Regions from separate parts of the Afipia massiliensis genome, predicted to be linked through region 2. Evidence: predicted binding sites of a transcription regulator. Region 2 holds the regulator's gene; each other region holds the start of a gene.
What was found. The regulator PhoB, encoded in region 2, activates phosphate uptake and scavenging genes when phosphate is short. The targets are predictions, from matches to a motif close to TGTCATNNANCTGTCAT.
Positions count from the first base shown of each region.

Region 1: YH63_RS17070 (DUF47 domain-containing protein) is a predicted target of PhoB. The motif match lies at 2,752-2,768, and genes of this name have one in related genera.
Region 3: YH63_RS10550 (YdcH family protein) is a predicted target of PhoB. The motif match lies at 1,280-1,296, and genes of this name have one in related genera.
Region 4: ugpB (sn-glycerol-3-phosphate ABC transporter substrate-binding protein UgpB) is a predicted target of PhoB. The motif match lies at 3,345-3,361, and genes of this name have one in related genera.

Region 1 is NZ_LBIA02000001.1:3,526,383-3,532,277, forward strand. It holds gene YH63_RS17055 (ABC transporter substrate-binding protein) at 1-748, shown strand, start outside; gene YH63_RS17060 (branched-chain amino acid ABC transporter permease) at 828-1,691, shown strand; gene YH63_RS17065 (branched-chain amino acid ABC transporter permease) at 1,693-2,658, shown strand; gene YH63_RS17070 (DUF47 domain-containing protein) at 2,794-3,438, shown strand; gene YH63_RS17075 (inorganic phosphate transporter) at 3,454-4,464, shown strand; gene sugE (quaternary ammonium compound efflux SMR transporter SugE) at 4,472-4,786, opposite strand; gene YH63_RS17085 (peptide chain release factor 3) at 4,944-5,895, shown strand, end outside.
Region 2 is NZ_LBIA02000001.1:4,162,533-4,168,427, forward strand. It holds gene YH63_RS19990 (hypothetical protein) at 257-604, shown strand; gene phoB (phosphate regulon transcriptional regulator PhoB) at 649-1,350, opposite strand; gene phoU (phosphate signaling complex protein PhoU) at 1,375-2,091, opposite strand; gene pstB (phosphate ABC transporter ATP-binding protein PstB) at 2,118-2,945, opposite strand; gene pstA (phosphate ABC transporter permease PstA) at 2,942-3,787, opposite strand; gene pstC (phosphate ABC transporter permease subunit PstC) at 3,791-4,789, opposite strand; gene pstS (phosphate ABC transporter substrate-binding protein PstS) at 4,910-5,895, opposite strand, start outside.
Region 3 is NZ_LBIA02000001.1:2,211,077-2,216,971, forward strand. It holds gene purE (5-(carboxyamino)imidazole ribonucleotide mutase) at 1-172, opposite strand, end outside; gene YH63_RS10545 (GGDEF domain-containing protein) at 269-1,036, shown strand; gene YH63_RS10550 (YdcH family protein) at 1,044-1,250, opposite strand; gene YH63_RS10555 (YdcH family protein) at 1,628-1,804, shown strand; gene YH63_RS10560 (NAD(P)/FAD-dependent oxidoreductase) at 1,882-2,991, opposite strand; gene YH63_RS10565 (sensor domain-containing protein) at 3,202-5,895, shown strand, end outside.
Region 4 is NZ_LBIA02000001.1:1,659,967-1,665,861, reverse strand. It holds gene aroA (3-phosphoshikimate 1-carboxyvinyltransferase) at 1-1,024, opposite strand, end outside; gene YH63_RS07925 (TIGR02300 family protein) at 1,188-1,604, shown strand; tRNA gene YH63_RS07920 (tRNA-Ala) at 1,696-1,771, shown strand; gene YH63_RS07915 (CaiB/BaiF CoA transferase family protein) at 1,975-3,180, shown strand; gene ugpB (sn-glycerol-3-phosphate ABC transporter substrate-binding protein UgpB) at 3,413-4,738, shown strand; gene YH63_RS07905 (bleomycin resistance protein) at 4,760-5,158, shown strand; gene ugpA (sn-glycerol-3-phosphate ABC transporter permease UgpA) at 5,167-5,895, shown strand, end outside.

The DNA of each region.
Region 1 (5,895 bases), 640 kb from region 2:
GCTGGTGAAGGCGGGCGGAGATAGCTGGTTCTTCCTCACGGCGGACTATGCCTTCGGCGCAGCGCTTGAGCGCGACACCACGACGGCCGTGACAAAGGCGGGCGGCAAGATCCTCGGCAGCGTCAAGCATCCGTTGAACTCGTCGGACTTCTCGTCGTTCCTGCTGCAGGCGCAGGCCTCGAAGGCGAAGATCGTCGGCCTGGCCAACGCAGGCGGCGACACCACGAACTCGATCAAGCAGGCGGCTGAATTCGGCATCGTCAAGGGCGGCCAGCGGTTGGCCGGCCTCCTGATGTTCATCAGCGACGTCAACTCGCTCGGTCTGAACGTTGCGCAGGGTCTGAACTTCACCGAGACGTTCTACTGGGATCTGAACGACGGCACCCGTGCGTTCTCCAAGCGCTTTTCGGAGCGTTCGAAGAACAAGGCGCCGCCGACCATGGTGCAGGCGGGCGTCTATTCCGGTCTCATGCATTACTTCAAGACGCTCGAAGCCATGGGCGGCAACTCGCACGACGGCGCCAAGATCGTCGCCAAGATGAAGGAAACGCCGACGGATGATCCGCTGTTCGGCAAGGGCTCGATCCAGCCGAACGGACGCAAGATCCATCCGGCTTATCTCTTCGAAGTGAAGAAGCCGTCCGAGTCGAAGGGACCGTGGGACTACTACAAGCTGGTCGGCACCACGCCTGCCGAGCAGGCCTTCCGGCCGCTGTCGGAAAGCGTTTGCCCATTGGTGAAGAAGTAACAAGCAATCGCCCGGCGGCTTGACGCCGCCGGGCATTCTCTCAATACCGCTCTCAATCGCGCGCGAAAGAATCGATACGATGCAAGCTCTGTACGCCCAGCTTCTTGTTGGATTGATCAACGGCTCGTTTTACGCGCTGCTGAGCCTTGGGCTGGCCGTGATCTTCGGGATGCTCAACATCATCAATTTTGCGCACGGCGCGCTCTATATGATGGGTGCTTTCGTTGCCTACTTCCTGCTGAATCTCGCAGGCCTGAATTACTGGTGGGCGCTGATTCTGGCGCCGGTGATCGTCGGCGGCTTCGGCATCCTGCTCGAGCGCACGATGCTGCAGTGGCTGACCGGTCTCGACCACCTCTATGGATTGTTGCTGACGTTCGGTCTGGCGCTGATCATTCAGGGCGTGTTCCAGAACTACTTCGGCTCGTCCGGATTGCCTTATGCCATTCCTGACATTCTCAAGGGCGGCGTCGATGTCGGCTTCATGTTCCTGCCGATCTATCGCGGCTGGGTTGTCATCTTCTCGCTCGTGATCTGTATCGCCACCTGGTACCTGATCGAGCGCACGCGGCTCGGCGCCAACCTGCGCGCCGCCACCGAGAATCCGACGCTGGTGCGCGCCTTCGGCATCAACGTGCCGCGCATGATCACGCTGACCTACGGTCTCGGCGTCGGTCTCGCCGCACTGGCCGGCGTGCTCTCGGCACCGATCAATCAGGTGCGGCCGCTGATGGGCGCGGATCTCATCATCGTGGTGTTCGCGGTGGTCGTGATCGGCGGCATGGGCTCGATCATGGGCTCGATTATCACCGGCTTCGCGCTCGGCGTGATCGAGGGCCTGACCAAGTATTTTTATCCCGAGGCGTCCAACACCGTGGTCTTCGTGCTGATGGTGCTGGTGCTCCTCGTAAAGCCGACTGGACTGACGGGGCGGGCGAACTGATATGACGACAATCACTGACAACGCCGTTCCCGTTAAGGGCCGCACCGCCGACGAGATGATCGCGTTCGTGGTCATGACCGTCCTGCTGGTCATCGTACCGCTGACCGGGATCTACCCCTATTTCGTGATGCAGGCGCTGTGCTTTGCGCTGTTCGCCTGCGCGTTCAACCTGCTGATCGGCTACAGCGGCCTGTTGTCGTTCGGGCACGCGATGTTCCTCGGCACCGCGGGCTACGTCACCGCGCATGCGCTGAAGGTCTGGGGCGTCTCGCCCGAGATCGGCATCATCCTGGGCGTCGCCGCGTCTGCCGCGCTCAGCGTCATCACCGGCCTGATCGCGATCCGCCGCCAGGGCATCTACTTTGCGATGATCACGCTGGCGCTGTCGCAGCTGCTGTTCTTCATCTACCTGCAGACGCCGTTCACCCACGGCGAAGACGGCATCCAGGGCATTCCGCAGGGCATGATGTTCGGGGTGTTCGACCTGTCGAAGCCGACCACGCTGTATTACGTCGTGCTGACGATCTTCCTGCTCGGGTTCCTGCTGATCTACCGCGCGATCAATTCGCCGTTCGGCGAGGTGCTCAAGTCGATCCGCGAGAACGAGCAGCGCGCCATCTCGCTCGGCTACAAGACCGACCAGTACAAGCTGCTGGCGTACATCCTGTCCGGCACGCTGGCGGGTCTGGCCGGCGCGGTGAAGGTGTTCGTGGCGCAGAACGCCTCATTGACCGACGTGCACTGGACCATGTCCGGCGAAGTCGTGCTGATGACGCTGGTCGGCGGCCTCGGCACCGTGTTCGGCCCGGTGGTCGGCGCCTTCGTCATCATCGCCATGCAGCAGTATCTGGCCGGCTTCGGGCAGTGGGTCACGGTGATTCAGGGCGCGATCTTCGTGATCTGCGTGCTGACCTTCCGCCGCGGCATCGTCGGCGAAATCGCCCATTTCTTCAAACGTTCGCTGTAACCGGCAGATTCTACGGCCTTTCTCGCCTCGATAAAACGGTGGATGACCGGCGCTTTTGCGCCGGCAGCCGACTGTTGGTTTGTGAAACGGTTTATGACAGAGATGTGACGCGTTCTGTCATGCCGGAGAAAGATCATGCTTGGGTTGTTTCGTAAGCTGCTGCCTCGGGAGGAGCGGTTTTTCGACCTGTTCGCCCGGCATTCCCAGTCCGTGGTGCAGGGCGCCGAGGCGCTGGAGGGGATGCTGCGCGGCGGCGAGGAGACCCCGGTTTACTGCCAGCGCGTCAACCAGTTCGAAAACGACGCCGATCAGGTCACGCGGGAAGTCCTGACCGCCGTTCGCCGGACCTTCATCACGCCGTTCGATCGCGGCGATATCAAGAACCTGATCACCGCGATGGACGATGCCATCGACCAGATGCAGCAGACCGCCAAGGCGGTGATGCTGTTCGAGGTGCGGACCTTCGAGCCGCCGATGCGCGAGATCGGCTCTATCCTCGTTCAGTGCGCCAACCTCGTCGGCCGCGCGCTTCCGCTGATGCAGTCGATGGGCCCGAACGTCACGACGCTGACGGCGCTCACCGAGGAAATCACGCGGCTGGAAGGCCGCGTCGATGACCTGAACGACATCGGCCTGAAGGAACTGTTCCTCAAGCACCGCGACGGCAGCGCGATGGACTTCGTCGTCGGCGCAGAAATCTACAAGCATCTCGAGAAAGTCGCCGATCGCTTCGACGACGTCGCGAACGAGATCAACAGTATCGTGATCGAGCAAGTTTAAGGTCAGGACCACACAGTGGATGCTTCGCTCGCTTTTCCCATCCTGGTCGGACTGATCGGTGTCGCGCTGCTGTTCGATTTTCTCAACGGACTGCACGACGCCGCCAATTCTATCGCCACCATCGTTTCGACCCGCGTGCTGCGGCCGCAATATGCCGTCGCCTGGGCAGCGTTCTTCAATTTCATCGCTTTCTTGTTTTTTGGCCTGCATGTCGCGCAGACCATCGGCACCGGCATCATCCACCCCGGCGTGATTGACGCCCAGGTGATCTTCGCGGCCTTGATCGGGGCGATCGTCTGGAACCTGGTGACGTGGGCGCTCGGAATGCCGTCGAGCAGCTCACATGCGCTGATCGGCGGATTGCTCGGCGCAGGTATCGCCAAGGCCGGATTCTCCGTCATGGTCTGGAGCGGCCTGTCGAAAACACTGCTCGCGATTGTGCTCTCGCCGTTCGTCGGATTTCTGCTCGCGCTGCTTCTGACGGCGATCGTGTCATGGGCCGCGGTGCGGTCGACGCCGTTCGCGGTCGATCGTGCTTTCCGGATTCTGCAGTTTGTCTCGGCTTCGTTGTATTCGCTCGGTCACGGCGCCAACGACGCGCAGAAGACCATGGGCATCATCGCGGTGCTGCTCTACTCGCAGGGCTATCTCGGGGGAGAGTTCAGCGTTCCGTTCTGGGTGGTGATTTCTTGCCAGGCCGCGATGGCGCTGGGAACGCTGATGGGCGGCTGGCGCATCGTGCGCACCATGGGACTGCGGATCACCAAGCTCAATCCGATGCAAGGATTCTGCGCCGAGACGGGCGGGGCGGCGACGCTGTTCGCGGCGACGTTCCTCGGCATTCCGGTCTCGACGACGCATACCATCACCGGCGCGATTGTCGGTGTCGGCGCCGCACGGCGGCTATCTGCCGTGCGCTGGAACGTGGCAAGCTCCATCGTAACGGCGTGGATCTTCACGATTCCGGCGGCGGCGCTGGTTTCAGCCGCGACCTACTATGCCGTGACGCTGGCGGGCTGGCGCTGATCTTTTCTTACGCGACTATCTTCAGTCCGATGATTCCCGCGACGATCAGCCCGATGCAGACGAGCCGGACGACGGTTGCCGGGTCGCCCAGCAGCCAGATGCCGAGGATGGCGGTTCCGACCGTGCCGATACCGGTCCAGACGGCGTAGGCGGTGCCGACCGGTAACGTCTTCAGCGACAGGCCGAGCAGGAGGACGCTGGCGATCATGCTGATGATGGTCAGTACCGAGGGCATCAGCTTTGTGAATCCGTCGGTATATTTGAGCCCGATAGCCCAGCCGATTTCCAGCAAGCCCGCAACAAACAGCATTGTCCATGCCATGGCCTAGATATCTCCACAACAGGGCCGTCCCTGCGGAAATGTGAGTGAATCGAGGTCGTCCTCGCTGCTCAATATGACCCAGCGAAAAAGAAGATGCAAGTGCATGAAGTTCAAATACCCTTGATCCTGCCGCGTTTCTTTGCGACACGCTCGCATCATGTCCGACACCGCCATTGCCGCCGAGTCTGCCTCGCTGACGCCGCTTGCCGAAGAAGTGGCGCGCCGGCGCACATTCGCGATCATTTCGCATCCTGACGCCGGCAAGACCACGCTGACGGAAAAGCTGCTGCTGTTCGGCGGCGCGATCAATCTCGCGGGTCAGGTCAAGGCCAAGGGCGAGCGGCGAAACACGCGCTCCGACTGGATGAAGATCGAGCGCGAGCGCGGCATCTCCGTCGTTACCTCGGTGATGACGTTCGAATTCCAGAACCTCGTGTTCAACCTGCTCGATACGCCGGGCCACGAGGACTTCTCGGAAGACACCTATCGCACGCTGACCGCGGTCGACTCCGCGGTGATGGTGATCGACGCGGCCAAGGGCATCGAGGCGCGCACGCTGAAGCTGATCGAGGTGTGCCGTCTGCGCGACATCCCGATCGTTACCTTCGTCAACAAGATGGACCGCGAGAGCCGCGACGTGTTCGATCTGCTCGACGAGATCGAGAAGACGCTGGCGCTCGACACCACGCCGATCAACTGGCCGGTCGGCCGCGGCCGCGATTTCATGGGCACCTATGACATCGAAACCGGTGGCATCCGCCTGCTGGAGGGCGGCGGCGCCAAGACCGGCGCAGCGGAGAAAATCGAGATTTCTGATTTGGCCGGCCGCAACGCCAATCTCGATACCAGCGAGATCGCCCACGAACTCGAACTGGTGAAGGAAGCCTCGAAGCCGTTCGACCTGCAGTCGTTCCGCGAGGGCCACATGACGCCGGTCTACTTCGGCAGCGCGCTGCGCAATTTCGGCGTCGGAGATCTCCTGGAAGGTCTCGGCCGTTTCGCGCCGTCGCCGCGCGCGCAGGACGCCGACAAGCGCAAGGTCGAGGCCGACGATCCGAAGATGAGCGCGTTTGTGTTCAAGATCCAGGCGAACATGGACCCGAACCACC
Region 2 (5,895 bases):
GAATTTCAGACACCAACGCCACAAGTTTGTGACCAAGTCAGATATGTGTGCAGCGCACCAATGTTCGATCCTTTCTCGCGGCGATGCAAAAAGCTGCACCTTCGCGAAAAAAAGCGCTTTACGCCGATACCTGTCGCTCTCAACCTGTCGTCAATAACGACGCCGCAACGGCGCGATTCTTCACAACAGCATGGGTCGCTATAGCCTTCCGAGCCGAAGGACGGACGACTCTGTAGTGACAGGGAGGGAATTCACGTTGAGCTTGCCCCGCGCACGCATCAAAATGTCCGATGCGGATATCGTCAGCCGGTTCGAACGGCTCGGCTACAAACTCGCCATCGATCAGATCGCCTTCACATCGGAAAGCGTCGAGGACTTCTACGACGCGCGGGAAACACTCTGGACAGGTGTAGGTACGATCAAGATCTATGAGGAAGGCGGATTGCTGCTTGTTGAAAAAGCACAGCCGCGCGCAGGCCAGCCCTCGCGCGACATCGCAGTCATCAGCCTCGGACATGCGCGTGCTGTGATGGGCGTCCTCAAACCGGACAAGTCAGCGGAGTTGCCCCGCTATGCCGGGCGCATGGAATTGTCCGAACGCTAGAACGGATCATCTTCGCGCGCCAATCGACGGCTCTTAGCCTGACGCTATTCCGCCTTGGCAAATCGATCGTCAAGCGCATAGCCTGCGCCGCGAACGGTGCGGATCGGATCGGATTCTCGCCCGAGATTCAGAAGCTTCCGCAGCCGCCCGATGTGGACGTCTACGGTACGCTCATCGATATAGATGTCGCGCCCCCATACGCCGTCGAGCAACTGCTCGCGGCTGAACACGCGTCCCGGGTGCTCAAGGAAGAACTCCAGGAGCCGGTATTCGGTCGGTCCGAGATCGATAGGACGGCCCGAGCGAGCAACGCGCCGTCTGTCCCGATCCAATTCGATGTCGCCGAATGCGAGCACCGTGGCGAGGCGCTCAGGACTGGCACGCCGCAAAAGACCCTTCACGCGTGCCAGCAATTCCGGCACCGAGAACGGCTTCACGATGTAATCGTCCGCACCAGTTGCAAGCCCCCTCACCCGTTCGCTTTCCTCGCCGCGCGCGGTCAGCATGATGATTGGAATCTGCTTGGTCTCTGGTCGCGCACGCAACCGGCGGCATAGCTCAATCCCGGACAGGCCCGGAAGCATCCAGTCGAGGACGATGAGATCGGGAACATGCTCCTTGAGCCGTGTATCCGCATCGTCGCCACGTGCAACCGTTTCGACGTCGTAGCCCTCGGCATCAAGGTTGTAGCGAAGCAGCGTTGTCAGCGCTTCTTCGTCTTCGACCACAAGAATTCGGGCGCTCATGCTCGATCCTTCAATTGAGACACATTAATTTCCAGACGCGGCCGCTGCAAAGTTCGTCATATCGCCCTTCGGGCGCTGATCGATCATCTGCTGGCCTTCGATCATATAGAACACCGTCTCTGCGATATTGGTCGCGTGATCGCCAATCCGCTCGATGTTCTTGGCGCAGAACATCAGGTGGATACAGAAGCCGATGTTGCGCGGGTCTTCCATCATGTAGGTCAGGAGTTCACGGAACAGCGAGGTGCAAATCGCATCGACCTCCTCGTCGCCCTTCCAGACCACCATGGCGGCAGGCAGATCATGCGCTGCGTAGGCATCGAGCACAGATTTCACCTGCGACTGCACAAGGTCGGTCATGTGCTCCAGTCCGCGGATCAATTTCAGCGGATGAAAATCACTATCGAGCGCCGCAACGCGCTTACCGATATTCTTGGACAGGTCGCCGATACGCTCAAGATCGGTCGCGACACGCATCGAGCTGACGATCTCGCGCAAGTCGACCGCCATTGGCTGACGGCGCGCAATCGTCAGAACCGCACGCTCCTCGATCAGGTGCTGCAGCTTGTCGATGTCGAGGTCTGCGGCGACGACACGCTTGCCAAGCGCAACGTCGCGGCGGATCAAGGCATCGACGGAATCGACGATCTGCCGTTCAGCCAGGCCGCCCATCTCGGCCACAAGCCGGTTAAGCTCCTGAAGGTCTTCATCGAACGCCTTGGCGGTGTGATCTGAACCCATGGTATGTCTCTCCCGCGAAATGCGCGTCAGCCGAATCGGCCGGTGATGTAGTCTTGCGTGCGCCGATCGGTCGGCGAGGTGAAAATCTTGTTGGTGTCGTCGAACTCGATCAATTCGCCGAGATACATGAACGCGGTCTTGTCCGACACACGCGCCGCCTGCTGCATATTATGCGTTACGATGGCGATCGTGTAATCTTCCTTCAGCTCCTGGATCAGCTCCTCGATCTTCGCGGTCGAAATCGGATCGAGCGCCGAGCAAGGCTCGTCGAACAGGATCACCTCGGGACGAACCGCAACGGTGCGCGCGATGCACAGGCGTTGCTGCTGCCCGCCTGACAGGCTGAGACCGCTGGCATTCAACTTATCCTTGACCTCGTTCCAGAGCGCTCCACCCTTCAGCGCGGCTTCGACGCGGCCGTCCATTTCCGACTTCGAGATCTTCTCGTAAAGCCTGATGCCGAAAGCGATGTTCTCGTAGATCGTCATCGGAAACGGTGTCGGCTTCTGGAACACCATTCCGATCCGGGCGCGCAACAGATTGAGGTCGAGCTTCGGATCCAGAATGTTGGTCGAATCCAGCATCAGGTGTCCGACCGCACGCTGACCAGGATAGAGATCGTACATCCGGTTGAAGATGCGCAGCAAAGTCGATTTGCCGCATCCCGACGGACCGATAAATGCGGTGACACGATTCTCGCCCAGAGCAAGATTGATGTTCTTCAGAGCGTGATGCTCGCCATAATAGAAATTCAAGTCGCGCGCTGTCACCTTGGCTCGCGCGTCCGCCTGGGCAACTACCCCCGGTACGTGCCCGCGCGGAAGATCAACACTCACTGAAAGCTGTTCGCTCATTTCGAGGTCCTCTCAGCGCCAAGAATGCGTGCGCCAATGTTAAGGGCAAGTACGGTCAAGGTGATAAGCAGTGCCCCACTCCATGCGAGCTGTTTCCAGTACTCGTACGGGCTCTGGACGAAGTTGTTGATGGTCACCGGCAGGTTGGCCATCGTCTTGGTAAGATCAAGACTGAAGAACTGATTGCTGAGCGCTGTGAACAGCAGCGGCGCGGTTTCGCCGGCAACGCGTGCAGTGGCCAACAGAACGCCGGTGATCAGGCCTGCGCGCGCGGCACGATAAGAAATACGCTTGATGACCAGTGAACGCGGCAGGCCGAGTGCGGATGCCGCTTCACGTAGTGGGTTGGGAACAAGGCCGAGCATGTCCTCCGTGGTGCGTACCACCACCGGAATGACGATGACCGCCAGAGCCAGTGTGCCTGCGAGCGCGGAGAAACCGCCCATCGGCACGACGACGGCGCCGTAGACGAACAAACCGATGATAATCGACGGCGCGCTCAACAGGATATCGTTGATAAAGCGGATCACCGACGTCAATCTGTCGTGCTTGCCGTACTCGGCAAGGTAAGTACCGGCAAACAATCCAACCGGCGCACCGATCCCGACACCCAGCACCGTCATGATGATCGAACCAACGATGGCATTAAGCAATCCGCCATCGGTAGAGCCCGGCGGCGGAGTGTTCTCGGTAAAGATACTAAGGTTCAGGCCCGCGAGGCCGTTGTAGAACAATGTGAACAGGATCAGCGCAAGCCAGGTGACGCCGAACAACGCGGCACCGAGACACAGGATACGGATCACGATGTCAGAGCGGCGACGGGAGGCATAAATCGGATTCATGGCTCAGTTCCCCGCCTTCTTCTCGAGGCGCATCAGCATCAGCCGCGCTGACGCCAGCACGAAGAATGTGAGAACGAAAAGCAGCAGACCGAGCAGGATGAGACCCGACTGGTGCAGGCCATCGCTTTCGGCAAATTCGCTGGCGATAGCTGCTGAAATTGTCGTGCCGGGCGCAAAGACCGAGGTCGATATCCTAAACGAGTTTCCGATGATGAAGGTGACGGCCATCGTCTCGCCGAGCGCGCGGCCGAGCGCCAGCATGATGCCGCCGATCACGCCGACCCGCGTATAGGGAATGACGACGTTACGGACGACTTCCCATGTAGTGCAACCGACGCCGTAGGCTGCTTCCTTCAAGACCGGCGGAACCGTCTTGAACACGTCGACCGAAATCGAGGTGATGAAAGGCAGCACCATGATCGCGAGGATCAGTGCGGCATTGAATAGGCTGAGATACGACGGCGGGCCCGCGAAGATGGTGCCGAGAATTGGCACGCCGTCGAAAATCTTGATCATGAAGGGCTGAAAGGTGTTCGCCAGGAACGGGCCGAGCACGAAGAAGCCCCACATGCCATAGATGATCGACGGAACGCCGGCGAGCAGTTCGACCGCCATGCCGATCGGGCGGCGCAGCCATTGTGGACACAACTCGGTCAGAAAGATCGCGATGCCGATACCGATCGGAATGGCGATCATCATCGCGATCACCGACGTTACCAGCGTGCCGTAGATCGGGCCAAGCGCACCGAGCACCGGTGGATCCGCGGACGGCGCCCAGCGCTGCGTCCACAGGAAGGAGAATCCGTACTCCTTCATCGCAGGCCATGCGCCCGCGATCAGGGAGAGAATGATGCCGCCGAGAATGAGAAGAACCGCGAGCGCACAGGCCCGAGTGGTCCAATAGAATGCCTTGTCCCCGAACTTGAATGCGCTCAGAGCCTTCGCGCGATCGTAAGGTCCAGCTTCGTCTATCGAGGTGCTCTGAACGGTCATCTCTGCCACGCTCGTCCCCTGTCCCATTCATTCTAATTGAAGTCTGCTAGCCGCACACGTCTTGATTGGCGCGGATGCCGTCAAAGGAACCGAAGGAGAGGCAGCAGGCCTCTCCTTCGGAATGTTCGCTTAGCTCTTGATGTCGGCCGACCAGGTCTTTTCGATCATCTTGACCACCGGCTCAGGCATCGGGATGTAGTCGAGATCCTCAGCCATCTTGTCGCCCTTCTCGAACGACCACTTGAAGAACTTGATCGCTTCCGCGGACGCGGCTTTGTCGACCGGAACCTTGTGCATCAGGATGAAGGTCGCGGCGGTGATCGGCCACGAAGCCTCACCCGGCTGATCGGTCAGGATCACGTAGTAACCGGGAGCCTTGGCCCAATCAGCGTTGGACGCTGCGGCCTGGAACGTAGCCACGGTCGGCTGGACGGTCTTGCCGGCCTTGTTGGTCATCGCTGCATGGGTCAGCTTGTTCTGCTTGGCGTATGCGTACTCGACGTACCCAATCGAATTCTTGGTCTGACCGACGTTCCCTGCAACGCCTTCGTTGCCCTTGGCGCCGACGCCGGTGGGCCATTCAACAGCCGTTCCCAGGCCGACCTTGGCCTTCCACTCGGCGTTGACCTTCGACAGGTAGTCGGTGAAGTTGAAGGTCGTTCCCGAACCATCCGAACGGCGCACCACGGTGATGGCGTCGGTCGGCAGGGTGAGCTTCGGGTTCAGCTTGGCAATGGCAGGGTCGTTCCACTTGGTGATCTTGCCGAGATAGATGTCGCCGAGCAGTTCGCCGGAGAGCACGAGTTCGCCCGGCTTGATGCCTTGGAGGTTCACGACAGGCACGATCGCGCCCATCACCATCGGCCACTGAATGAGGCCGTCCTTCTCAAGCTGTTCAGCCTTGAGCGGCGCGTCGGTCGCGCCGAAGGTCACGGTCTTGGCCTGGATCTGCTTGATGCCGGCGCCGGAACCGATCGACTGGTAGTTCAGGCCATTGCCCGTCTCTTTCTTGTAGGCGTCAGCCCATTTCGAATAGACGGGGAACGGGAACGTCGCACCCGCACCGGTGATGTCGGCGGCAAAAGCCGAGGTCGATGCGGCGACAAGGCCAGCAA
Region 3 (5,895 bases), 2.0 Mb from region 2:
AGCCGGCGGTCTTGGCTCCCTTGGCGAAGGCATAGAGCCGCTCGGGGGTGCGGTGCGCGGAGACGATGCGCGCCTCGTGTGCAACGCCGAGCGCGGTCAGGGTCACTGCGGCGTGACGCATGGTCTCCCAGTCAGACTGGCTTCCCATGATAATGGCAACAGGGGCGGTCATTTGGAATCTTCAAAAAAGAGCAGAAAAAGAGGGCGGATTATAGGGTTGCGCCCCTGCGTGGCAAGCTACCGCGAATCCGTTATCCTTTCATGGTCAATGGCCGTGCCGGTCGAGCGGATTAAAGGCGAAAACGTGAAGAAAGCGCGCGGCAAAGTGGCATCACGGGGTCCGACGACAAAGAAGCGGCCCGGGCGCGCCGCGAGCCGAAGCAAATCCACAGCAAAATCGACCGCAAAATCCGCTTCGAAGATCACCCCGCTGAAACCCAAGCGCAAGCCGGCAGCGGCCCCTCTGGCCAAGGCGAAGCGGCAGGTCTCGGCCCTGAAGGCGGAACTCGCCGCGGCGCAGGCCCGGATCGACGAACTGCAGGCGTGGGCCGACACCGATTTCCTGCTGAACATCTACAACCGCCGCGGCTTCGAGCGGGAACTGGACCGGTCGATCGCCTACATCCGCCGCTACAACGCCACCGGGGCGCTGATCGTGCTCGATGTCGATCGTCTCAAACCAATCAATGACACGTTCGGTCATGCGGCGGGCGACGCAGTGCTGAAGGGCGTGGTTGCGGTGCTGATGCGCCATGTCCGCTCGTCGGATGTAGTGGGGCGGCTCGGCGGCGACGAATTCGGCTTGCTGCTCTGGAATTTGACTGAAGTCGATGCGCTGGCAAAGGCGGTCGCTCTGGAAGAGGCGATTGACCGGCTGACATTCGTTTTCAAGGGCCGGTCCGTCGTGGCTGGTGCATCGACGGGTACTGCGCTGATTGATGCGGTGACCGATGCGGCATCCGTGATGGAAGCTGCCGACCGAGCGATGTACACGCGAAAGACCCTGCGGCGTGACCACGCGCGCTCGGCGCTCTGACGGATTGCTAGGCGATGATGTCGGGCGTGATCTGATCTTCGATGAAGGAAATCCGGTCACGCAACTGCAGCTTGCGTTTTTTCAAACGCTGCAATCTGAGCAGGTCGGGCGCGGGCGACTGATGCAGCGCCTCGATGGCGGCATCCAGATCGCGATGCTCCTGCTGCAATTGCGCCAATTCAAGCGCGAATTCGTTGTTGTCCTGATCTACCATAACCGTCATTTGACTGAATTCGCCCGGTCTTTCAGCTAGGTGTCATAGGTGACGCTGAAAGCATCTGCATGATTGTCATTGCAGAAAATCGTTACCAACTCCAGCGACGGTAACGCGGGAAAGGTTCCCTCACAATTCGTTTCCCTTGGATGCGAAAATTTTGAAAGACTGTTCTCGACTCCGCTGTCGACAGACGGCTCCTGTCATGTAGACTTAACCGTCCGGAGCAAATTCAGCAAAAGTGGGATACCGGTTTTGCGCCCGAATTTACTCCTACTGAGAGAGAAGGAGCGCGTTTTCTTCACGCGAACCGGACGCCACTTCGCTTGAAAACGTGCTTTGTCCGATCTGAGGTCCACTTACACAGGAGACTTCTTATGGCAATTCAGGCGCATCTCGTTGAGCTGGAACGTAAACACGAGGTTCTGGAAAACGAATTGCACGATGCTCTCCAGCATCTTTCCACCGACGACCTCCAGATTATCGAACTGAAGCGCCGCAAGCTGGTGCTCAAGGATCAAATCGAGCGCATCAAGCTCGCACCGGTCCACTAACACCCTTCATCGACGGAATCCTTCCGGCAGTTCAAAGCGATGCTCGTAACGGCAACAGCTGCCGTTGCGAGAACCGGCTACGCCTGGACTCTGGCGGCGCGCGCGACTTCGTCCGCGATGGCGAGGGATGACGTGAGGCCGGGTGACTCGATCCCGAACAGGTTGACCAGTCCCGCAAGGCCATGGTCCTGCGGCCCCTGGATCACGAAATCCTGCCGGGCGACGGCGGGCGGTACGATCTTGGGCCGGATTCCGGAATAGCTCGGCGTCAGGGCGCCGTCGGGCAGCGTCGGCCAGTAGCGCCGGATCGCGGGATAAAACCGCTCGGCCCGCGCCGGGTCGACGGCATAGTCGAGGCTATCGACCCATTCCACGTCCGGTCCGAATTTCGCCTGGCCGCCGAGATCGATGGTCAGATGGACGCCAAGGCCGCCCGGCTCCGGCACTGGATAGATCAGGTGCGAGAACGGCGCGCGCGTGCTGCAACTGAAGTAGTTGCCCTTGGCGTAATAGCTGGTCGGGATGCGCTCGGACGGCATGCCCTCAATGGTGCGGGCGATGGCGGGCGCATTGAGCCCCGCCGAATTGATCAGCACCCGGCATTGCAGCGCCATCGGTGTGTCGCCGCCGATCTCGATTTCGAATCCTTCCTGAATGGCCTTTGCGCGCAAAAGCGGCGCATGAAATGCGAGTGCTCCGCCGGCGTCCTCGATCTCGCCGCGCAGCGCCAGCATATAGGCATGGCTGTCGACGATGCCGGTGGATGGCGACAGCAATGCGCCGGTGCAATGCAATGCTGGTTCCAGCGCGCGTGCCTCGGCGGCAGACAACATGCGCATATCGTCCACGCCGTTGGCTTCGGCGTGCGATTTGATCGAAACCAGCTTCTCGTCCTCATTGGGTGCGGTTGCGACAATCAGCTTGCCGCAGCGGCGGTACGGCACACCATGTTCGTCGCAGTAGCTATAGAGGGCCTGCTTGCCGGCGACGCACAGGCGCGCCATCAGGCTTCCGGCCGGATAATAGATTCCGGCGTGAATCACCTCGCTGTTGCGCGAGGACGTTCCGGTCCCGATGTCGCCGGCCGCCTCGACCACCACGACTTCAAGCCCGGCCCGCGCCAGCCGCCGTGCGGCGGCCAGGCCTACGACGCCGGCACCGACCACCACACACTCAACGCTGTCCATCGACGATCCGCTTTGCCGGGGAGATTTTTTCTCTGCTCATTTTATATCCAGTGTGCGGCGTTGCGATGCACTCGGCGTTAGAACTTGGTTAAGCATAGAAGGCCAATTGCCCTCATTTAAGTCACATTGTCGGCGGCCTGCGCGTACGCGTTTACCCGATCCAAAGAGGTACAACCAGAGACTGCGGATGAAGAATTCCGCGGAATGGTAATGACCGGCTGGCAGAAGCAAGCACGAGCTACCACAGCGAGCCCGGTGTGGGTCGCTGCGTGCGCGTGCATCTTGATTTTTGGGTCGGGAAGTGCGGTCGCGCAGATCGTCGCCAATCCCGATGGCACGTTCTCGGCAGCCGTGACGGACACCACGCAGACCGCCATGATATGGCAGGTTGTGATCGGCGGCTTTGTGATCGTGGCGTTCCTCGCCGCGATCATACTGTGGACCTCGACGGCGCTGCGCCGGGCGCGCCACGCCAATATCCGGCGCGCGGCTTTCGTCTCCAGTTCCCTGAACAACCTGACCACCGGCATCGTGATGCTTGATGGGCACAAGCGCGTCGTGTTCTGCAACGACCGGTATCTGGAAATCTATGGGCTGGACCGCTTCGACCTTTTCCCCGGAATGACGGGCCCCGATCTGCTGGATTTGCGGAAGCAGCGCGGCACGTTCGATGGATTGCTCGACACTTACTATCGCAACGTCGAACATACGGATGGGCACATCTGCGAGCTTTCCGATAGCCGCTCGATTCTCATCAAGCATCGCAAGCTGGCCAACGGCGGAACGGTGTCGACGCACGAAGACTGCACGGCCCAGCGCAAGCTGTCCCGGCAGCTTGCAACCACCAAGAATTTTCTTGAATCCGTGATCGACAACATTCCGGTCTGCGTCGCGGCCAAGAGCATCGAGGACGGCAGATACATTCTCGCCAACCGTGCGTTTGAACAGTTCTCCGGCCTCAGCCGCGATCAGATCATCGGATTCACAGCGGAAAGAGTTTATGTGCCTGACGCCGCGAAGGCGGTTGCGGAAGCGGATCGCGACGCGATTGAATCGCCGACGGGGCAGACGCGCACCGAATTGCTCATCGAACTTAACGGCCGCATGCGTCAGGTTGCCTGCAACCGCATGATCGCGCGCGACGAGAAGGGCAGGCCGGAATTTCTGGTGGCGCTGTTCGAGGACGTGACCGACCGCAGGTCGCTGTCGCGCGAAATCCAGGGCGCGAAGAAGTTCCTTGAACTTGTCGTCGACAACATTCCTGTCTCACTGATGGTCAAGCGGCTGAGCGATGATCAATACGTTCTCGCCAATCGCACCGCCGAGGCGATGCTGGGCCGGAGGCGCGAAGACGTCATCGGCAGCACCATTGAGGATATCTACAATCCCGCCGATGTGAGGCTGATCCGCAAACGCGACGATGACGCCGTCCGCAAGAAGGGCATCGTCACAGAAGAGCATCCGATCCAGACCGAAAGCGGGCTGCGCCTGTTCCTGACCCGGCGCGTCACCGTGCTCGATGAGGCCGGCGAGCCGCAGTATCTGATCAAGACCAACGAAGACATCACCGATCGCCGTGAAACCGAATCGCGCATGGCCCACATGGCCTATCACGATGCGCTGACCGAGTTGCCCAACCGCGCCGCGTTCCTGCAGGCGCTGGAACAGATGATCGACGCCTGCGAGGACACCGACGAGGAATTCGCCGTGCTGTCGCTCGATCTCGACCGTCTGAAGGAAATCAACGATGTGTTCGGCCACGAGGTCGGCGACCAACTGCTGATCGAGTTCTCGCGCCGCCTTGAATCGGTCATCTCCGGTGGTGTCGTTGCGCGCCTGAGCGGCGACGAGTTCGGCCTGATCATCGATGGCCTGCAGCCGGATTCCGCGAAGGCGCTTGCCGCGCGATTGATGCAATCGATGCAGACCGAATTTACCTTCGAGGGCCGGGCGGTCCGCATTGGCCTCACCATCGGCATCGCGGTGTATCCGCGCAACGGCCGCGATGCCGAAACCTTGCTCACCAACGCCGACGCAGCCTTGTTCCGCGCCAAGACGAAAGCGCGCGGCTCCATTAACTTCTTCGACATGGAGCTGGACCAGCAGCTGCGCGACCGGCGCGCGCTGCATCAGGACCTGTCGACCGCGATCCGGAACGGCGAACTGTCGCTGCACTATCAGCCGCAGGCCCGTGCACGCCACAAGATGAAGACCGATCATGTTCTCGGCTTCGAGGCGCTGGCGCGGTGGACTCATCCGATACGTGGCTTCGTTCCGCCCAGCGATTTCATTCCGCTGGCCGAAGAAAGCGGCCTGATCGTCGAAATGGGCGAGTGGATTTTGCGCCAGGCCTGCCTCGAGGCGGCGTCGTGGCCGAAGGATCTGCAGATTTCGGTCAATCTGTCGCCGGCCCAGTTCATGCACGGCGATCTGGTCGGGCTGGTTCACTCCATCCTGCTTGAGACCGGCCTTGCGCCCGGCCGGCTGGAGCTTGAGATCACCGAAGGCGTGCTGATCGAGGATTTCGACCGCGGCCTGTCGCTGCTGCGGCGGCTGAAGGCGCTCGGCGTGCGGATCGCGATGGACGATTTCGGCAGCGGCTATTCCTCGCTGACTTACCTGCAGGCGTTCCCGTTCGACAAGATCAAGATCGACCGCACCTTCGTGATGAATCTCGGACGTAACACGCAGTCCGCGGCCATCATCCGCGCCATGATCGGTCTTGGGCACGGCCTCAATATTTCCATCGTCGCCGAAGGCGTGGAGACCCAGGAGCAGCTCTCCTTCCTCGCGGACGAGGCTTGCGATCAGGTGCAGGGATACTTCCTCGGCAAGCCCGCACCGATCGAGACCTATGCCGAGTGGATCGGCCGCGCCAAGCCCGACGCCAAGAACGTCGTCAAA
Region 4 (5,895 bases), 2.5 Mb from region 2:
CCTCCGCATAGGCTGCGGCAACCGCAAGCACGAGATACTCGTCGATCATCGACGGCGCGCGTTCCGGTGGCACCGTCACGCCGCGCAATTGCGACGCGCGCACACGGAATTGCGCCATCGGCTCGCCGGCATCGTTGCGCTGATGGCTCTCCTCGATCGAGGCACCCATCTCGCGCAACGTCGTAAAAAGCCCTGTACGCAAAGGGTTTGTCATGATGTCGGTCAGCGTGACATCCGACTCCGGCACGATCAGCGCAGCGACAATCGGAAACGCCGCAGAGGACGGATCGGCCGGCACGATCACATTGGCGCCGCGCAGTTCGGGCTGACCTGTGAGCGCGATCTTGCGGCCATGCGCCCCCTCTTTCGTCGTCACCACATGGGCGCCGAAATGCGTCAGCATCAATTCTGTGTGGTCGCGGCTGGCTTCCTGTTCGATCACCGTGGTGACACCCGGCGCGGACAATCCCGCCAGCAGCACCGCCGACTTGATCTGCGCCGATGCCACCGGCGTGCGGTAGACAACCGGCAGCGGATCGCGCGCGCCCTGCAGCGTCATCGGCAACCGTCCGCCGTCCGCGCTCGACGTCACGCGCGTGCCCATCAACTCCAACGGGTCGAGAATCCGGCGCATCGGCCGGCTGCGCAGCGATGCATCGCCATCGAAGGTCGCTGCAATCGGACATCCCGCCACCGCGCCCATGGCGAGACGGCATCCGGTGCCGCTATTGCCGAAATCGAGCGGTGCGGCCGGCGCCTTGAAGCCACCGACCCCAACGCCGCGAACCGACCAGGCCCCCTCGCCGGTGCGTTCGACCCGCGCCCCGAGCGCGGCCATCGCCTTGGCGGTGTTGAGAACGTCCTCGCCTTCCAGAAGACCCGAAATCCGGGTCTCGCCCACCGCCAGAGCGCCCAGAATCAGGGCCCGGTGGGAGATGGATTTGTCACCCGGCACGCGGACGCGGCCGCTGAGTGCGCCCGCGGCGCGCGATTCCAGCGGGGTTGGATGGTCGGAATGGGTCAAGATGGCATTTCCTTGTACAGGGCTTGTACAGCGCGGGCTCCTACCACGGGGTTTGGACGACGTCACGACCCGGTCATTTATCCCCCAAACCGCTATTGACAGCGGCGGCGCAACTAGCCAAGTGAAGCACCGCTTTTTCAAGACATCCTCAGGACTATAAACCGTGGCCAAAGCCGATCTCGGAACCAAGCGTATTTGCCCGACCACGGGCAAAAAGTTCTATGACCTCAACAAGAATCCGGTGATTTCGCCGTATACTGGCGAGATCGTGCCGATCGCGCCGGTTCCGCCGCCACGCACGCGCGCCGACGCTGCCGCACGCGCTGCCGCAGCCAATGCCGCCAGCATCGTGCCGGAGCCCGCCGAGGCAGAAGAATTGGTCTCGCTGGAAGAGGCCGATGCCGAGGAGAACAGCGGCAAGGTCAAGGCCGTGCTGCCGGAATCCGAGGACGATATCGAAGTCGACGAGACCCTCACTGACGACGACGATGATGATTCGACCTTCATCGCCGAGGACGAGGAAGACGACGAAGACGTTACTGACATCATCGGTGATGTGTCGGGCGATGAAGAGACTTGAGATAAATCCTCAAGTGTGATTTTTCGGTCCGGCGCGCGACGCGCGCCGATTCAAAGTAACCCGCGCAGTCCCACCGCGCGGCAAGGTGTTCGGGGCCATAGCTCAGCTGGGAGAGCGCTTGCATGGCATGCAAGAGGTCGGCGGTTCGATCCCGCCTGGCTCCACCAACCTTCTCTCATTGAAACGATGATTCTCGTTTTCTGCGGACCCTGTTCGCCCAATGAACCGAGCGGGCCGCACAGCATGCGCGCGTGCATGGATGCCAACCGGCGCGCGTATTGACGGCACTGTCCGAATTCTTTCAATGTGACAGCAGGCTGCAACGTTGCAGCATCGTCTTCAAAATTTTCGCTGATTGAAGGTTGACCCCATGACATCTCAAACCGCGACCGGTGCAATGGCCGGACTGCGCGTCGTCGATCTAACGCGCGTGCTCGGCGGTCCCTACTGCACGCAGATTCTCGCCGATCACGGCGCTGATGTTGTGAAGGTCGAGCCGCCGGCCGGTGACGAGACCCGGGACTGGGGCCCTCCGTTCCACGACGACGACGCGGCGTATTTCATCGGCACCAACCGCAACAAGCGCGCGATCGCCCTGGACCTCGCGTCGGAAGGCGGACGCGCCGTCCTGATGAAGATGCTCGAGACCGCCGACGTTCTTACCGAGAATTTCAAGCCGGGAACGCTCGACAAATGGGGCATCGGCAATGATTTTCTGCGCGAAAAATTCCCCCGGTTGATCCACTGCCGCATTTCCGGATTCGGCGCGGACGGACCTCACGGCGGGCATCCGGGCTACGACGCGATCATTCAGTCCATGGTCGGTCTGATGGCCTCGACCGGATCGCCGCAGAGCGGCCCGACCCGAATCGGCGTCGCGCTCGTCGACATGACGACGGGACTTTATGCCGCGGTCGGCATTCTGATGGCGCTGGCGGAACGCGCCAGATCCGGCAAGGGGCAGTTCCTCGAGACCACGCTCTATGAAACCGGCCTCGCGATCATGCATCCGCACACCGCCAACTATTTCCTTCACGGCAAGCCGCCGGCGCTGACCGGCAACGAGCATCCGAACCTCGTGCCTTACGCGGTGTTCCCGGCGCGCGACGGCGACGTCTTCATGGGGGTGGGCAATGACGGCACCTTCCGCAAGCTGATGAAGGAACTCGGCAAGCCCGAACTCGGCACCGATCCGCGCTTCGCGCGCAATCGTGACCGCATCGCCCATCGCGACGAACTACGCGCCGTGATCGTCGATATCCTGAAGGACCATGACAGCGAGCCGCTGTGCCGGCGTCTGCTGGCGGCAGGCCTGCCTGCCGGTCCGGTCCAGTCGATCGACAAGGCGCTGGCGAGCGAACACGTCAAGCATCGCGGCGATATCATCGAGAAGGATTGGTACAAGGGCGTCGCCTCCCCGATCCGTTTCGACCGCACCAAGGCCAGCCTGCGTCACGTGCCGCCGAAGTTCAGCGAGCACACCGACACCGTGCTGGCGGAGTTCGGCTACTCGGCGAAAGAAATCGCCGACCTGCGCGCTTCGGGCGTCGTCGCGGGGCCGGAGCGGAAGCGCTAGGCCGCAGCCTTCGGCTGCAACGCAAGCTTTGGGGCGACGGCAACACCGTCGCCCCCTGATGCACACGGGACCAGATCGTTCCGGCCGCAACGGCCAGCCGTCTGCCCCCAAGGTCGAAGCCATTTAAGGCTTCCCACAGGCAACCCTCCCCGCTTACCATCCGGCGTCACCAGCACGTCATCCGGCGCTGTTACCGCGCAACGATGAGGACGGCTTCAGGGAGAAAATATCGATGACAATTCGCCGGATGGGCTTTCAGGCTGTCTTGGGCCTGGCTGCTTCGACCCTTCTAGCTTTTGCAACGCCCGCACAGGCCGTCACCGAGATCCAGTGGTGGCACGCCATGACCGGCGGCAACAACGATATCGTCAACAAGCTGGCGACGGACTTCAACGCCTCGCAAAGCGACTACAAGGTCGTCCCCTCCTTCAAGGGCAGCTATCCCGACACCATGAACGCAGGCATCGCCGCGTTCCGCGCCGGTAACGCCCCGCATATCATCCAGGTTTTCGAGGTCGGCACCGCGACCATGATGAGCGCCACCGGCGCGATCAAGCCGGTCTACCAGCTCATGAAGGATGCGAACGAGCCGTTCGATCCGAAGGCCTATCTGCCGGCGATCACCGGTTACTATTCAACCGCGAAGGGCGACATGCTGTCGTTCCCCTTCAACTCCTCATCGATGGTGATGTGGGTCAATCTCGACGCGCTGAAGAAGGCCAGCATCGCGGAAATCCCGAAAACCTGGCCGCAGGTTTTCGACGCCGCCAAGAAACTGAAGGCGGCCGGGTACACCACCTGCGGTTTTTCCAATGCGTGGGCGTCATGGGCCCACATCGAACAGTTCTCCGCCTGGCATAACGTTGCGATCGGCACCAAGGCGAATGGCCTCGACGGCTTCGACACCGTGCTGAAGTTCAACTCGCCGCTGCATATCAAGCACCTGCAGAACCTGATGGATCTGCAGAAAGACAAGACCTACGATTATTCCGGCCGCGCCAACGCCAGCGAAAGCCGCTTCAGTTCCGGCGAATGCCCGCTTTTCCTGACCTCGTCGGGCTACTACGCAACCGCCAAGGGCACCGCCAAGTTTGAATTCACCTCCGCGCCGATGCCGTATTATCCGGACGCCGCCGGCGCGCCGCAGAATTCGATCATCGGCGGCGCATCGCTGTGGGTGATGGGCGGCAAGAAACCCGACGAATACAAAGGTGTCGCCAAGTTCTTTGCCTTCCTGTCCGACACCAATCGCCAGGCCAAGCTGCATCAGGAATCCGGCTATCTGCCGATCACCAAGGCAGCGTATGAAAAGACCAAAACTGACGGCTTCTATGACAAGAACCCGACGCTGCAGACCCCGCTGAAGGAGCTCACCAACAAGGAGCCGACAGAAAACTCACGCGGCCTGCGCTTCGGCAACATGGTGCAGATGCGCGACATCTGGGCGGAAGAGATGGAGGCCGCGCTCGCCGGCCAAAAGACCGCCAAGGACGCGCTCGATTCCGCCGTGAGCCGCGGCAACGCCATGCTGCGGACGTTCGAAAAAACCGCGAAGTGAGATTTCCGGAGCGCGGCCACCATGAAACTGACCGCGCTGATTCCAATGTTGAGCGTAACCGACCTGAAGCGGAGCATCGCGTTCTATCGTGATAAGCTCGGCTTTCATGTCATCAACGTATTCGGTGAACCCGAGCCGAAATGGTGCATGATCGGCCGCGATGACATCAAGATCATGCTCAACGAGCCTCCGCGCGAGGAAATGGAGACGCTGCCGCTGCATGCCAAGAACTTTCAGGTCTATTATCTCTACCCCGACGACATCGCAGCCCTCCACGCGGCATGGAAAGATGACCACCTGGCTGTTACAGATTTGCGCGTCACGGCGTATGGCATGAAGGAATTCGAATTGCGCGATCCCGATGGCTACTGGCTCTGGTTCGGACAGGAGTCCAGCGATCCGCCGACAGTTCACGAGTGACGCCCTGAATGGAAAAGTCGGCCACTTTCAACAACAGGCTGCTTCCGTATCTGCTGCTCGCGCCGCAGCTCGTCATCACTTTCGTATTTTTCTACTGGCCTGCCAGTCAGGCGGTCTTGCAGTCGTTCAAGCGCGAAGACGCCTTCGGCCTTACGTCGGAATTCGTCGGCCTGGAGAATTATCAGGCGCTGTTCGCGCAGCCTGAATACTACAAGGCGATATGGACGACGGTGGTGTTTTCGACCCTCGTCGCATTGCTGTCCCTCAGCATCGCGCTGATGTTCGCGACCCAGGCCGACAAGAATCTGAAGGCGGCGCCGGCCTTCAAGACATTCCTGATCTGGCCTTACGCCGTAGCGCCCGCGATCGCCGGCGTGTTGTGGATTTTCATGTTTCATCCCTCGCTCGGCACGCTGGCGCGGCCGCTGCGCGTTCTCGGCTTCGACTGGAACCCGCTGCTGAACGGCAATCACGCCATGACGCTGGTGGTGATGGCTGCGGTCTGGAAGCAGATCTCCTACAATTTCCTGTTTTTCCTCGCCGGCCTGCAGTCGATCCCCAGAAGCGTGCTCGAGGCCAGCGCAATCGACGGCGCGGGCCCGCTGCGCCGGTTCTGGACCATCGTGTTTCCCTTGCTGTCGCCCACCACGTTCTTCCTGCTGGTGGTCAATGTGGTCTACGTCTTCTTCGATACATTCGGCATCATCGACGCAGTCACCGGCGGCGGCCCCGCGGGT